2 regions of the Pseudomonas sp. LBUM1671 genome follow, and region 2 is predicted to be linked to the other one. Evidence: predicted binding sites of a transcription regulator. Region 2 holds the regulator's gene; the other holds the start of a gene.
What was found. Region 2 encodes FliA, which starts transcription of late flagellar genes. Its sites were predicted from a motif close to CTAAAGTTTNNNNNNNNNNNGCCGNTAA; they were not measured.
Positions count from the first base shown of each region.

Region 1 (7,689 bases), 1.6 Mb from region 2:
AGTCGCCCTGCACACCCGGTGACTGACACCCGCTAGTTTGCGCCGGTTGGCAACAAGTCGACACCCAGCGTGGTAGAGAACAGCGCCGCGCGAACGGCGTGGCGTGAAATGCAGGTGTCCGGAGTGAGACAAGGAAGATTCTTACCGATGGCGCGCATATTGACTAAGCCGGGCTTGTACGAAAAACCCGCCACAAATAATTCAGACTTGCCGCTCCAGCGTCACCCACCAGCGAGTGCGATAGCGCAACTGCACGGGCAGGGTTTGCGGCAGAATGGCCATCTGCTTATCGGTGCTATCCAGGCGGAAGACTCCGGACAGTCGCAAGTCGGCAATGTCCGATGAGCACGTCAGATAACCGTGCCGGTAGCGTGCGACCTCATTGAGGAATTCCCTCAGGCGCATGTTGCGAGTGACGATCAAGCCATCGACCCACGCGCCGGCATCCATATCCAGCGGCGCCGCCACTTTCGCCTGGTGGTGGTCGGTTAAATAACTCTGCCCGGCCTGCCTCCGAATCGGCTCACCCTCAGCGACCCGTGGCGAATGAATCGCGACGATGCCGCTGGTGACACTGAGCCGTGTGCAGTCATCGTTCTGACGCAGGATGAACCGCGCGCCCACGCCTTCATACACCGCGTGACCACTTTACACACGCAACGGTGGATCAAATGGAGACGCTTCGTCGATCCCGCCGCAGGTCACGATGATTTTGCCGCGCGTCAGTTTGATTAGCCGTTGCTGCGCGGCGTAATCGAGATCCACCGCGCAGACGGTGTCGAGCTCCAGTCGGGTGCCGTCGGGCAATTGGAACCCCGTCGCTCCCCCTTGGCGGTGACTAGTCGGCGGTCCGCTGTTGCCAACCCACCGCATCCTTTCCCAGCCATGCCGCCGAACCTACCAGCAACGCACCTGACAACAGCTTCAGAGCCTGTCGTCGTCCCAATCCCTGGGCGCTGTTTTCCAGGGTGTTGAAGGGGATTTGAGCACCGGGTACGACGCGCGGATTGCTGCTCAGCTCGGCTTGCAGGGACTGCACGCGCTGCCACCCCAGTTCGTGTTCCAAATGCTACGCGCGCAAGACGGCACGCCGTTCGGCGGGAATGTCGGGCATTTCATACAAACCCCTAAGATTTCTCCGACTGGTGCCGACAGACTGGGGAGACATGCGTGCACCAAAGTAGCGCGGCCGAAGAATACCGCCTGCGCTGTTACATGGAATGTTGCACCTGGAACGCATCCCCACTTTTTGCATAAGAAGTCCCATGAAATGAATCTCAAATTCAGCCATAAAATCCTTCTGGCCGCCTCCGGCGTCGTGGTGCTGGCTTTTGCGTTGTTCACTTTGTACAACGACTATCTGCAGCGAAACACCATCCGGCAAAACCTCGAGTCCTCCGTCCAGCAGGCCGGCGACCTGACCGCCAGCAGCGTGCAGAACTGGATGAGCGGTCGTGTGCTGGTCCTGGAAAACCTCGCACAGAACGTCGCTCACCAAGGCGCCAACGCGGACCTTCCAGGCCTGGTTGATCAGCCGGCCTTCACCTCGAACTTCCAGTTCACCTACGTTGGCCAAGCCAATGGCGTGTTCACCCAACGCCCCGACGCGAAGATGCCGGACGGTTACGATCCGCGTCAGCGTCCCTGGTACAAACAAGCCGTGGCTGCCGACAAAACCATGCTGACGCCGCCGTACATGGCAGCGGTCGGTGGCTTGGTGGTGACTATCGCCATGCCGGTGAAAAAGAACGGTGAATTGCTCGGCGTAGTCGGCGGTGACCTGAGCCTGGAAACCCTGGTGAAGATCATCAACTCGGTGGACTTCGGTGGCATCGGCCACGCGTTCCTGGTCAGCGCCGACGGTCAGGTGATCGTCAGCCCGGACAAAGACCAGGTGATGAAAAACCTGAAAGACATTTACCCGAACGCTGGCGTGCGCATCGAGAAGGGCAATCAGGACGTCACCCTGAACAATCAGGACCGCATCCTCTCGTTCACCCCGGTGAGCGGTTTGCCAAATGCCGAGTGGTACATCGGTCTGTCAATCGATAAGGACAAGGCCTACGCACCACTGAGCCAATTCCGCACCTCCGCGCTGATCGCAATGTTCATCGCCGTGAGCGTTATTGCCGTGCTGCTGAGCCTGCTGATCAACGTGCTGATGCGTCCCCTGACCACCATGGGCCGCGCGATGCAGGACATCGCCCAAGGTGAAGGCGACCTGACCCGTCGTCTGGCCGTGGAAAGCAAAGACGAGTTCGGTGAGTTGGGCGGTTCGTTCAACCAGTTCGTGGAGCGGATTCACGCCTCCATTTCCGAAGTGTCCTCGGCGACCCGTCAGGTCCACGATTTGTCGCAACGAGTGATGGCATCGTCCAACGCCTCGATCGTCGGTTCCGACGAACAAAGCGCACGCACCAACAGCGTGGCGGCGGCGATCAACCAACTGGGTGCCGCCACTCAGGAAATCGCGCGCAATGCTGCCGATGCTTCGCAGCATGCCAGCGGCGCGAGCGAGCAGGCGGACGATGGTCGTCAGGTGGTGGAGAAAACTATCCTGGCCATGACCGAGCTGTCGCAGAAAATCAGCCTGTCCTGCACCCAGATCGAAACCCTGAACGCCAGCACTGACAACATCGGGCACATTCTTGATGTGATCAAAGGCATCTCCCAGCAGACCAACTTGCTCGCGCTCAACGCCGCCATCGAAGCGGCACGTGCCGGTGAAGCCGGCCGTGGTTTTGCGGTGGTGGCGGATGAGGTGCGCAATCTGGCGCATCGCACGCAAGAGTCGGCGGAAGAGATCCACAAGATGATCACCTCGCTGCAGATCGGTTCTCGCGAAGCGGTGACCACCATGAACGCGAGTCAGGTTTCCAGCGAAGAGAGCGTCGAAGTGGCGAACCAGGCTGGCCTGCGACTGGTCAGCGTGACCCAGCGCATCGGCGAAATCGACGGCATGAACCAGTCGGTGGCTGCGGCGACCGAAGAGCAGACGGCGGTGGTGGAAACCCTCAACGTCGACGTCAACCAAATCAACTTGCTGAACCAGCAGAGCGTGGCGAACCTCAATGAAACGTTGAAGGATTGCGATGCGTTGTCGTTGCAGGCGAACCGGTTGAAGCAGTTGGTGGATAGCTTCAAGATCTGATCAAGGCCCGTTCTACCACGTTATCGTTCTTCGCGAGCAAGCCCGCTCCCACATTCGACCGCATTCCTTCAGAAGGAAATCGGTCAACCTGTGGGAGCGGGCTTGCTCGCGAAAGCGGTACAACAATCACCGCTTAACCAAAGCCCTACACAAACAGCTTCAATACATTGTTCATCGCATCATCCGCAAACCCCTGCACAAAATCCTTGAACCCCGGCAGCGCCTCATCACCCCCCTGTGCCGGTTCGGCAATAATGGTCCAGGTCGCTCGCGACTTGCTCGCACCCAACGGTTCAACACTCATCGCCGCCCACAGATTGGCCACGCCCAGCGTGTTGTAAATCGTGGTCCACGTCATGTTCAATGCCTGGTCATCCCGCGAGTTGAGTTGCTCGACCACCAGGTTGCCATCCTTGAAGAATTTCTTGCGCAGCGACGACTCGCCTTCGCCTGTCATCTCGATGTGCGACAGCGCCGGAATGAATTGATCGAATCCGGCAAAGTTGCCGACCACCGCCCAGACCTGCATGGCATCCGCCGGCACTTCCACCGAAGACACGACGTGGCAGCCTTCAGGGTTTTTGATCAGGGTATCGGGTTGCAGGGTTTTCATGGTTTTGCTCCGGTTGAGTGAATCAGATGAAATTGATTTCTTTGAGGTAGTCGCAGCCGCGACGCAGCAGCGCCGGGGATTTTTCCGGGTAGTGCGCGCCCATCTGCCGCACGCCGGCCTGGGCGTTGGCGTGGCCGATCATCGAGATGTCGCCGATGTCTTCCTCGAAGCCGTTCAGGTAGAAACCGAGCACGCCGAACAGCGCGTTGTCGCTGTCGACCCGGCCCAGTTGTTGCTGCCAGTCGGCGACGCTGACCATTGAAAATTCCCGGCCGGCCTCACGGAATGACGCGACGTAATCGTCCCAACTCAGGGGCTCGGGGTTGTGCAGGTTGAACACCGCTTTTTCAGGCGAATAACGGCTGGCATGGAAGGCGATAAAGCGGGCGAGAAAGTCCACCGGCATCAAGTCGAAATTCAGCGCGAACTCCGGCACCTGGCCGAGCTGGATCGAGCCTTTGAGCATCAACATCAAACGATTTTTGTGCGGCTGACAAACGCCAGTCAGGCTGTTGAAACTGATGTTGCCGGGGCGATAGAGATTGACCCGCACCCCACGCTCGCGCGCCCGTTCAAGGATCCGTTCGCCGACCCATTTCGACAGGTTGTAGCCGTTCTTGATGTAGATCGGCGGCGTCTGCGCGGCGGGTAATTCCAGCACCCGGCCATCGTCTGCAATCGTGCTGGACGCCGAGAGCGTGGAGACGAAATTGAAGATCTTCTTGCTGCGCCCTTCGCACAGCCGAAGGCATTCGAAAATCGGCTCGACGTTGTCCCGCGCCAGCGACTCGTAATCGAGCACGTGATTGACGTTGGCGGCGTTGTGCACCAACGCGCCGAACTCTCGATCGAGGCGCTCGTAAACGTGCGCATCGAGCCCCAACGCCGGGCGCGTAATGTCCGCCGCGTAAACCTGCACCCGGCTCAAGTCCAGATGCTCCAGACGATTCTCGCGCAAGGCGTGGGCGAAGCGCTCGGCCGCCGATTGCCCGCCTCCATCGCGCACCAGGCAGGCGACTTCAGTGACGCCCCATGCCAGCAACGCCTCGACGATGTGCACACCGACAAAACTGTTGGCACCGGTGACAATCACCTTGTGCACATCGCCCATGCGGCTGATGGGCAGCGGCTGAATATCCAGTTCACGGAAGGCATCCGCCAGCGCCTGCACACTCAGGACTTCCTCGGTGCCAGAGCCACGCACCAACGTCGCCAGCTTCGCAATGGTCGGCAATTCAATGAAGCGGTTGATCGAGATGCTGCGACCGAATTCCTCCCGCAATCGCAGCAGCATCCGCGACAACAGAATCGAATGGCCGCCCAGATTGAAGAAGCTTTCATCGGTCGAAATATCGCTGGCCGGCAGCTCCAGCAGCTCGGCCCAGATCTCCAGCAACAACGCTTCGTCGGCGCTGGCGGGCAAGCGCCGCGCGGTGTTTTCGGCCACATTCACCGGCATCGCCAGCAGCGCTTGGCGGTCGACCTTGCCGTTGCTGGAGAACGGCATGCTCGGCAGTTCTGTCCAGGCAATGGGTTGCATGTAGTCCGGTAAAAACTGCAGCGCATGAGCCTTCAAGCTTTCGCGAGCGGCACTTGGTTGTTCCTCCTGAGGTTGCGCGAGGAAAGCCAGAATTCGTCGCTGACTGTCGATGACCACCGCCACTTGGCGGTACAACTGGCTGTCGCGCAGGCAGCGTTCGATCTCTTCCGGCTCGACACGAAAGCCGCGGATCTTCACCTGATTGTCCCGTCGTCCGCACAGCTCGACTCCGCCGCGGGTCCACTTCGCCATGTCGCCGGTACGGTAGGCACGCAGGCGCTGGCCGTCCGGCAAGTGCAAATCCAGGTAACGCTCGGCCGTCTGCTGCGGATTGTTCAGATAACCCAGGCACACGCCCGGCCCGACGATGTACAACTCACCGACGGTCTGCTCGGCCACCGGTTGAAACGCCTCGTCGAGAATCAGCACCTGGCTGTTGGCGATCGGCGTCCCGAGTGTGCGGTTGTTGTCGCTGGCGCGCAGTTGACGCGCGGTGATCAGCACCGTGGCTTCGGTCGGGCCATAGAGGTTGTAGAGGTTGCCCTGACGGGTGAGCTGTTCGATGACGTAGGGCTCGCAGACATCGCCGCCGGTCATCACATGGTCCAGGACCTGCAGCTGATCCAGCGGCAGAATGCTCAACAATGCCGGCGGCAAAAAGGCGTGGCTGAGGCGTTGATGGCGGATCAGCTCGACCAGTTGCAATGGATCACGGCGCTGGTCATCGCTGGGCACGATCAGTTCGGCGCCCTGAAGCAGGGTTGGGAAGATGTCGATCAGCGACGAGTCGAAACTCAACGACGAAAACTGCAAGGCTCGACTGTGCTCGGTGAGTTGCACATAGTCGGCGTACCACGCGGTGAAGTGCGCGAGGTTGGCCTGGCTGAGCAACACGCCTTTGGGATGCCCGGTGGTGCCCGAGGTGTAGAGCGCCATGCACGGCGCGTCGAGGTCGGGGCGCTGGCGCATCAGGGGTTGGCTGCGGTCCGCGTCATCAACGTCGATGCAACTGATGTCCAGCGCCGGCATTTCATCGGCGAGTGGATGTTGGCCGTCATGCAGCAACAACACCGCCCCGGCATTCGAAAGGATGTACTGCTGACGTTGCAGCGGATGGCTCGGCTCCAGCGGCAAATACACCGCGCCGCTGCCCAGAATCGCCAGGATCCCCGCATACAGCGCGCTGCATTTCGGCAGGCAAATCCCGACCACCAACGGTCCTTGATGCTGAGCGAGCAACGGCAGCAATCGCTGCTGGATCGCGCGGCTGTGAGCATGCATCTGCCGATAGCTCAGCGAGGTGCCGTCGATGTTCAGCGCGGGGCGTTCGGCGGACTTGATGAAACGCTGTTCGAGGCGCTCGATCATCGGGATCCGGGCGAGTTCTTGCAGCCACGGTTGAGCCGTGTTGTTGAGTTGATGGATGAACGCCAGGCGTTCTAAAAACAGCAGATTTTCCACTTGGTCAAAATGGGCTGTCGATGCCGGCTCGGCGTGAAGAAAGTACTCGGCATCCCGTGAGAATCGACTGACCAGCAGCGAGACATGGTCCACCAGTTCCGCCATCACTCGCAGGCGCAACGCCTGGCCGTTGCCAGAGGGCTCACCGGCAATCGGCACGCGCGTGAACAGCGTCGATCCAAGCATGCACAGCAGGTCCATCGACGGCAACCCAGTAATGTCTGGCGCGCCAACACCCAGTTGCAGCGTCAGATGCGGCGCATCACCCGGGACTGAAAACGCCTGGCTGGCGTCATCAATCAGCAGGTCGAACGACGGCGCCTCCTCGAACGCCTCGAGCCGCACCAGCGAATGACCTTGTTGTTCAAGTTCCAGCGCCAGGTCGGTCAAGGCCTGGCTTTGCCCAATGAGCAGAATGTCGAGACGTCTCATGATGTTCTCCTCGTTAAACCAGGTAGTCGCTGAGGGCGTCTTGCACGCACGGCGAATCCAGCAGCGAACTGCTGTGGAAAAACCGTACGATGTTGGCGACCAGCGGGTGATGACGATTGATCGGGAAGGCCATGCCCGAGATTTCGTTCTTGAGTGCCTGGCGTGTCGCGTCGCTGATCTGCAAGGATTCGATCAAGCGAAAGTCGAAGGACTTCTGGATGTCGTTGGTCAGGTAATGGCCGATGAACACCGGCAGGATTTTCGCGATGAGCTGGCGGTCGTCTTCGCTCGCGGTGTGCCAATAGATGCGCACCATGCGTGACCAGAACCCGGAGTGGCGGCCTTCGTCGAGCAAGTGGTCGGCCATCAGGCCCTTGATCGATTGTTTGACCGTGTCGTCCTTGGCAAACGCTGCTACATCGCCGGTTACAGTGTTCTCGGCGATGGCCACGCAGATCAGTTCCACGGCGCTGCGCAAATGCTCCGGTGCGA
Region 1 covers NZ_CP166782.1:121,436-129,124, forward strand. The annotation lists partial or broken gene ACA060_RS00605 (FecR domain-containing protein) at 202-1,069, opposite strand; gene ACA060_RS00610 (methyl-accepting chemotaxis protein) at 1,271-3,151, shown strand; gene ACA060_RS00615 (SRPBCC family protein) at 3,297-3,764, opposite strand; gene ACA060_RS00620 (amino acid adenylation domain-containing protein) at 3,787-7,197, opposite strand; gene ACA060_RS00625 (diiron oxygenase) at 7,211-7,689, opposite strand, start outside.
Region 1: ACA060_RS00610 (methyl-accepting chemotaxis protein) is a predicted target of FliA. The motif match lies at 1,128-1,155, and genes of this name have one in related genera.

Region 2 (7,689 bases):
GCGTTGGCGAAGTTTTTCATCGTGCTGTTCGTGGCGCTGGCGGTGTTGTCTTCCGACATCGACGATCTGATGCGCATTGCCCACGAACCGTTGGACATGGCGATCATTCACAGCCTGCAAGTGGTCGGCTGGAGCACCTTGTGGATGGCCTGCGGGCTGATCATCATCGCCGCCGTCGACGTGCCGGTGCAGCTGTGGGAAAGCCACAAGAAACTGCTGATGACCAAGCAGGAAGTGCGCGACGAACACAAGGATCAGGAAGGGCGTCCGGAGGTCAAACAGCGCATTCGCCAGTTGCAGCGCGAGATGTCCCAGCGGAGGATGATGGCGGCCATTCCCGAGGCCGACGTGGTCATCACCAACCCGACGCACTACGCTGTCGCCCTCAAGTACGACCCGGACAAGGGCAGTGCGCCGGTGCTGTTGGCCAAGGGTAATGACTTTCTCGCCTTGAAGATTCGTGAAATCGCCGTGGCCAACAATGTGCTGCTGCTCGAATCGCCGGCCCTGGCGCGTTCGATCTACTACTCCACGGAGCTGGAGCAGGAAATCCCTGGTGGGTTGTATCTGGCGGTTGCCCAGGTATTGGCCTACGTCTACCAGATCCGCCAGTACCGCGCGGGCAAGGGCAAGCGCCCGGATCCGCTCAAGGATAATCTGCCGATTCCACCGGATCTGCGCCGCGATTCCTGAGTTTTGCGCTGTCGCTGATGGCCTCTTCGCGAGCAAGCCCGCTCCCACATTCGACCGCATTTCTCTGAGCGCGCGCGGTTAAATGTGGGAGCGGGCTTGCTCGCGAAAGCGCTGGATCAGCCACTGCGATTTCCCTTAGACCCCCTCTATTTCAAGCGCCTGCAAAAGTTGGAAGGTTTCTTGCAATAGCCGCCTTGCGCCTGGTTTGGGCGTCAAAAGTTTGCTTTAAAGAAACGGGGAAAACCGGTGGATCGCTCTCAGTTATTCAACACTGCCCGCACAAACGTTGCCGACTTGAGTCGGGGCAACCTGGGTGTGCCGTTGTTGCTGCTGGTCATGCTGGCAATGATGATGTTGCCGATCCCGCCGTTCCTGCTGGACGTGTTTTTCACGTTCAACATCGCGTTGTCGATCGTCGTCCTGCTGGTTTGCGTCTACGCCTTGCGGCCGCTGGATTTCGCAGTGTTCCCGACCATTCTGCTGGTGGCGACGCTGTTGCGACTGGCGCTGAACGTGGCATCCACCCGGGTGGTGATGCTTCACGGACAGGACGGTCACGCTTCCGCCGGTAAGGTAATCCAGGCCTTCGGCGAGGTGGTGATCGGCGGTAACTACGTGGTTGGTATCGTGGTCTTCGCGATCTTGATGATCATCAACTTCGTCGTGGTGACCAAGGGTGCCGGGCGGATTTCCGAGGTGAGCGCGCGTTTCACCCTCGATGCGATGCCCGGTAAACAAATGGCGATCGACGCCGATTTGAACGCCGGCCTGATCGACCAGAACCAGGCCAAACTGCGCCGGGTGGAAGTGGCCCAGGAAGCCGAGTTCTACGGCTCAATGGACGGTGCCAGCAAATTCGTGCGCGGTGACGCCATCGCCGGTTTGCTGATTCTGTTCATCAACCTGATCGGCGGCATGGCGGTCGGTATCTTCCAGCACGGCATGACCTTTGGCGACGCCGGCCGGGTGTACGCCTTGCTGACCATCGGTGACGGTTTGGTGGCGCAATTGCCATCACTGCTGTTATCGACCGCTGCAGCGATCATGGTGACCCGTGCGTCCGGTTCGGAAGACATGGGCAAGCAAATCAATCGCCAGATGTTCGCCTCGCCCAAAGCGTTGGCCGTGGCGGCCGGTTTGATGGCGGTGATGGGCCTGGTGCCCGGCATGCCGCACTTCTCCTTTCTGTCCATGGCCGCGTTGGCGGCCGGTGGTGCGTACCTGTTCTGGAAGAAGCAGAACGTGGTCAAGGTTCAGGCCCTGCAAGAGGTCAAGCGTCAGCAAGAGCTGCTGCCATCGCCGGCCCGTGCCATGGAAACCAAGGAGCTGGGCTGGGACGATGTGACGCCGATCGACATGATCGGCCTGGAAGTCGGCTATCGCCTGATTCCGCTGGTGGATCGCAACCAGGGTGGTCAGTTGCTGGCGCGGATCAAGGGCGTGCGCAAGAAGCTGTCCCAGGACCTGGGCTTCCTGATGCCGACTGTGCATATTCGTGACAACCTCGACCTGGCGCCGAGTGCTTACCGCCTGACCCTGATGGGCGTGATCCTGGCCGAAGCCGAGATTTACCCGGATCGCGAACTGGCGATCAACCCGGGGCAAGTCTACGGCACGCTCAACGGCATAACCGCCAAAGATCCGGCTTTTGGCCTGGAAGCGGTGTGGATCGAAATCAGCCAGCGTGCCCAGGCACAATCGCTTGGTTACACCGTCGTGGATGCCAGCACGGTCGTGGCGACGCACTTGAACCAGATTCTGTACAAGCACTCCAGCGAGTTGATCGGTCACGAAGAAGTCCAACAACTCATGCAATTGCTGGCCAAAAGCTCACCGAAGCTGGCCGAAGAGCTGGTGCCGGGGGTGGTTTCGCTCTCGCAGCTGCTCAAAGTGCTTCAAGCGTTGTTGGCCGAACAGGTGCCCGTGCGGGATATTCGCAGCATCGCCGAGGCCATCGCCAACAATGCGGCCAAGAGTCAAGATACTGCCGCTTTGGTGGCTGCGGTGCGCGTCGGCGTTTCCCGCGCAATCGTCCAAAGCATTGTAGGCACTGACTCCGAGCTACCAGTTATCACGCTGGAGCCAAGGTTGGAACAAATATTGCTCAATAGTCTTCAGAAGGCAGGACAAGGCTCGGAAGAGGGCGTTCTGCTGGAGCCAAGCATGGCTGAAAAGCTGCAGCGTTCGTTGATCGATGCGGCGCAGCGTCAGGAAATGCAAGGTCAACCGGTGATTCTGCTGGTGGCCGGTCCGGTTCGCGCGATGCTTTCGCGATTCGGCCGACTGGCAGTCCCGGGTTTGCATGTGTTGGCTTATCAGGAAATACCTGACAACAAGCAAGTGACCATCGTTGCGACAGTAGGGCCCAACGGCTGAGGTAGTGGTTTATGCAAGTTAAGCGTTTTTTCGCCGCCGATATGCGTCAGGCCATGAAACTGGTTCGTGATGAGCTGGGCGCTGATGCCGCCATTATTGGCAATCGCCGGATCGCCGGTGGTGTCGAGCTGACGGCTGCCCTGGATTACAAATTGTCGGCGCTGGCCCCGCGTGTTCCGAACATGGAACTCGAGGATGAGCTGCGCAAGACCCAGTCGCGGATCGTCACCGCCCAGGCCGAATTGAGCCTGCGTGGCGAAGGCGAGACCGAAGGCGACAAGACCACCAATCGCCAGTTGTTCGCCGGCCTGCCATTGACCGCCGCCGAGCCGCTGATCGAACCGACCTACGCCGAACCTCGTCGTTCCGCTCCAGCCCCGGCACCCGCTGCTGGCGGCGTGGACCCACGGGCTTTCGATTCGATGCGTTTCGAGCTCAACAGCCTGCGCGAGCTGATGGAAGTGCAACTCGGCTCCCTGGCCTGGAATCAGCTGCAAGGCAGCCGTCCGGCCCAGGCCAATCTCTGGCGTCGCCTGCAACGCATCGGCCTGTCCGGCCCGTTGTCTCGCGACTTGCTGGCGATGATTGCCGACATTGACGAGCCCCGTCAGGCCTGGCGCATGTTGCTGGCGCACCTGGCGCGGATGATTGCCACGCCGGAAGTCGAGCCACTGGAAGAGGGCGGCGTGATTGCCATGGTCGGCCCGGCCGGCATGGGCAAGACCACCACCCTGGCCAAGCTCGCGGCCCGCTACGTGCTCAAATACGGCGCGCAAAACATCGCGCTGGTGAGCATGGACAGCTACCGTATCGGTGCTCAGGAACAATTGAAGACCCTGGGCCGGATTCTCAACGTGTCGGTCACTCACGTCGATCCGGGCCAATCGCTGGTGCAGGCGCTGGATCCCTTGTTGCGCAAACGCGTGGTGCTGATCGATACCGCGGGCCTTCAGGCCAGTGATCCGGCCCTGCGCATGCAGCTCGAAAGCCTGGCTGGACGTGGCATCAAGTCAAAAAATTATCTGGTTCTCGCAACCACCAGCCAGAAACAGGTTCTAACGGCCGCTTATCACAGTTACAAGCGCTGCGGGCTAGCTGGCTGCATCCTGACTAAACTGGATGAAACGGCAAGTCTGGGCGAGGTGTTGAGCCTGGCGATCAGTCATGAATTGCCGGTGGCTTACCTGACCGATGGCCCGCGTATTCCGGATGATTTGCATCTGCCGCGTCGTCATCAGTTGGTCAGTCGCGCCGTAAGCGTGCAAATGCAGGAAGAACCCAGCGAAGAAGCCATGGCTGACATGTTCGCTGATATTTACCACAGCCCGACCAAGCAGGTTGGCTGAGGTACTAATGAACAGTTTTTGTACCTACATCGATGGTCTGCCATGCATTGTTCAGTTGATGAACGCGCAGCCAGTAATGTGGCCTCCGTCTATGCAAGACAAGGTAAAGAAATAACATGGGCAGCATGCATCCCGTACAGGTGATCGCGGTGACCGGCGGCAAAGGTGGCGTCGGGAAGACTAACGTGTCAGTGAACTTGTCCCTGGCTCTAGCTGAGCTCGGCCGGCGCGTCATGCTGCTGGACGCCGATCTGGGGCTGGCGAACGTCGACGTCCTGCTGGGGCTGACACCCAAACGTACCCTGGCCGACGTGATCGAAGGCCGCTGTGAGCTGCGCGACGTGCTGTTGCAAGGCCCCGGCGGTATCCGCATCGTCCCGGCCGCGTCCGGCACGCAGAGCATGGTTCATTTGAGCCCGGCCCAACACGCCGGCCTGATCCAGGCCTTCAGCGATATCGGCGACAACCTCGACGTCTTGGTGATCGACACCGCTGCGGGCATTGGTGACTCGGTAGTCAGTTTCGTTCGCGCCGCGCAAGAAGTTTTGCTGGTGGTCTGCGACGAGCCGACTTCGATCACGGATGCCTACGCGTTGATCAAACTGCTGAACCGCGACTACGGCATGAACCGCTTCCGCGTCCTGGCCAACATGGCCCAGAGCCCGCAGGAAGGTCGCAACCTGTTCGCCAAGTTGACCAAGGTCACGGACCGCTTCCTCGACGTCGCCCTACAATACGTTGGCGCGGTGCCTTACGACGAAAGCGTGCGCAAGGCTGTGCAGAAGCAGCGCGCCGTCTACGAAGCCTTCCCGCGTTCCAAGTGCGCCCTGGCGTTCAAGGCAATCGCGCAGAAGGTCGACACCTGGCCGTTACCTGCCAACCCGCGTGGGCACCTGGAGTTTTTCGTCGAGCGCCTCGTGCAACAGACCGCAGGACCCGTCCTATGACAGCCAGTGGCTACAACCTCTACAAGAAGTCGGCACGTGATGCGCAGTACGAGCTGATCGAGCGTTACGCGCCACTGGTCAAACGCATTGCTTACCACTTGCTGGCCCGTCTGCCGGCCAGTGTTCAGGTTGAAGACCTGATCCAGGCCGGGATGATTGGCCTGCTTGAAGTATCGACCAAATATGACGCCAGCAAAGGCGCGAGTTTCGAGACGTACGCGGGCATTCGAATCCGTGGCGCGATGCTCGATGAAGTACGCAAGGGGGACTGGGCGCCACGTTCGGTCCACCGCAATACCCGGATGGTCAGCGACGCAATTCGCTCGATTGAAGCTAAAACCGGTCGTGACGCTAAAGATCATGAGGTTGCGGCCGAACTCCAATTGAGTCTCGATGATTATTACGGGATTTTGAACGACACCCTGGGCAGCCGGTTATTCAGTTTCGACGATCTGTTGCAGGACGGCGAACACGAAGGGCTGCACGAGGATGGCGCGAGTGCACATCTGGAGCCGTCACGCGATCTGGAAGATGAACGCTTCCAGGCAGCGCTGGCGGACGCGATTGCCAATTTGCCGGAGCGTGAGCGACTGGTGTTGGCGCTGTACTACGACGAAGAGCTGAACCTCAAGGAAATCGGTGAGGTCCTGGGGGTCAGCGAATCGCGGGTCAGCCAGTTACATAGCCAGTGCGCGGCCCGTTTGCGGGGGCGTTTGGGGGAGTGGCGAGCGCGCTGAAGGCAGTGTGGGGACACTGCGAACGAGGCCGGTGGGGTGTTGAACTGCACCGGTCGCGATCTGTTGTGCTCCAGACAGTCATCGAATGCATTGCCGGATTGATTGAAATGGCGCGTCCAGGTGCTGGGCGCGTTTAAGACTGCTTGGAGGTCGAATTGGACAAGAACATGAAAATCCTCATCGTTGATGACTTCTCAACGATGCGGCGGATCATAAAAAACCTGTTGCGTGACCTTGGGTTCACCAACACGGTCGAGGCTGACGATGGCACTACCGCCATTCCGGTTCTCAACAGCGGGAGCATCGACTTTCTGGTAACGGACTGGAACATGCCTGGCATGACCGGTATCGATCTGCTGCGTCACGTACGCGCCGATGAAAAGCTCAAGCACCTGCCAGTGCTGATGGTGACTGCAGAAGCCAAGCGCGAGCAGATCATCGAAGCGGCCCAGGCCGGTGTTAACGGCTATGTGGTCAAACCCTTCACGGCCCAGGCGTTGAAAGAAAAAATCGAGAAGATTTTCGAACGCATCGGTTGATCCACTGCGCCACGGGGGAGCTATGGAGCATAAAGAATCTTCATTGGGCGATTTTGAATCGACCCTGAAAAAACACGCGGTCGAACTGGTCGAAAGCCTTGAAAAAGGCAGGTTCGGCGACGCCGTGCAACTGATCCATGAGCTCAATCAGACCCGTGACCGCGGCCTGTATCAGGAAGTGGGCAAGCTCACTCGCGAGCTGCATAGCGCGATCGTCAATTTCCAGATTGACCCGAACATGCCGCAAGCCGAGGAAGTGTCGCAGATCACGGACGCCACCGAGCGCCTGGGGTATGTGGTCAAGCTGACCGAGGCTGCCGCCAACCGCACCATGGACCTGGTGGAGAACGCCACGCCGCTGGTCAACAGCCTGAGCGAAGAAGCCCAGGCGTTGAGCACGGATTGGGGTCGGTTCATGCGTCGCGAAGTCGGAGCCGAAGAGTTCCGCGAACTGGCTCGGCGGGTCGACGGTTTCCTGACACGCAGCAGCGAAGACAATCGCACGGTGTCGAGCAACCTCAATGACATTCTGCTGGCCCAGGATTACCAGGACCTCACCGGTCAAGTGATCAAACGCGTAACCCAATTGGTCACCGAAGTTGAAAGCAACTTGCTCAAGCTCGTGCTCATGGCCAGCCAGGTAGACCGCTTTGCGGGTATCGAACATGACCGTGATGCGATGCTCGCTGAAAAAGATCCGCAAAAACATCTCTCTCAGGGTGAAGGTCCGCAGATTCATGCCGATAAAAGAGAAGACGTTGTGTCCGGTCAGGACGATGTGGACGATTTGTTATCCAGCCTAGGATTTTAGAGTTTTAGCATTTTAGGTTTTTTAGGTTTTTAGACCTCAGGAGCACCCCCTTAATGAGCTTCGGCGCCGATGAAGAGATCCTTCAGGATTTCCTGGTTGAGGCCGGCGAGATTCTAGAGCAACTGTCCGAACAGCTGGTCGAGCTGGAAAGCCGACCGGATGATGCGGATTTGCTCAATGCAATTTTTCGCGGTTTTCACACTGTAAAAGGGGGCGCCGGCTTCCTCCAGCTCAACGAGC
Region 2 covers NZ_CP166782.1:1,743,718-1,751,406, forward strand. The annotation lists gene flhB (flagellar biosynthesis protein FlhB) at 1-693, shown strand, start outside; gene flhA (flagellar biosynthesis protein FlhA) at 940-3,069, shown strand; gene flhF (flagellar biosynthesis GTPase FlhF) at 3,081-4,415, shown strand; gene fleN (flagellar synthesis regulator FleN) at 4,532-5,362, shown strand; gene fliA (RNA polymerase sigma factor FliA) at 5,359-6,099, shown strand; gene ACA060_RS07890 (chemotaxis response regulator CheY) at 6,267-6,638, shown strand; gene ACA060_RS07895 (protein phosphatase CheZ) at 6,661-7,449, shown strand; gene ACA060_RS07900 (chemotaxis protein CheA) at 7,503-7,689, shown strand, end outside.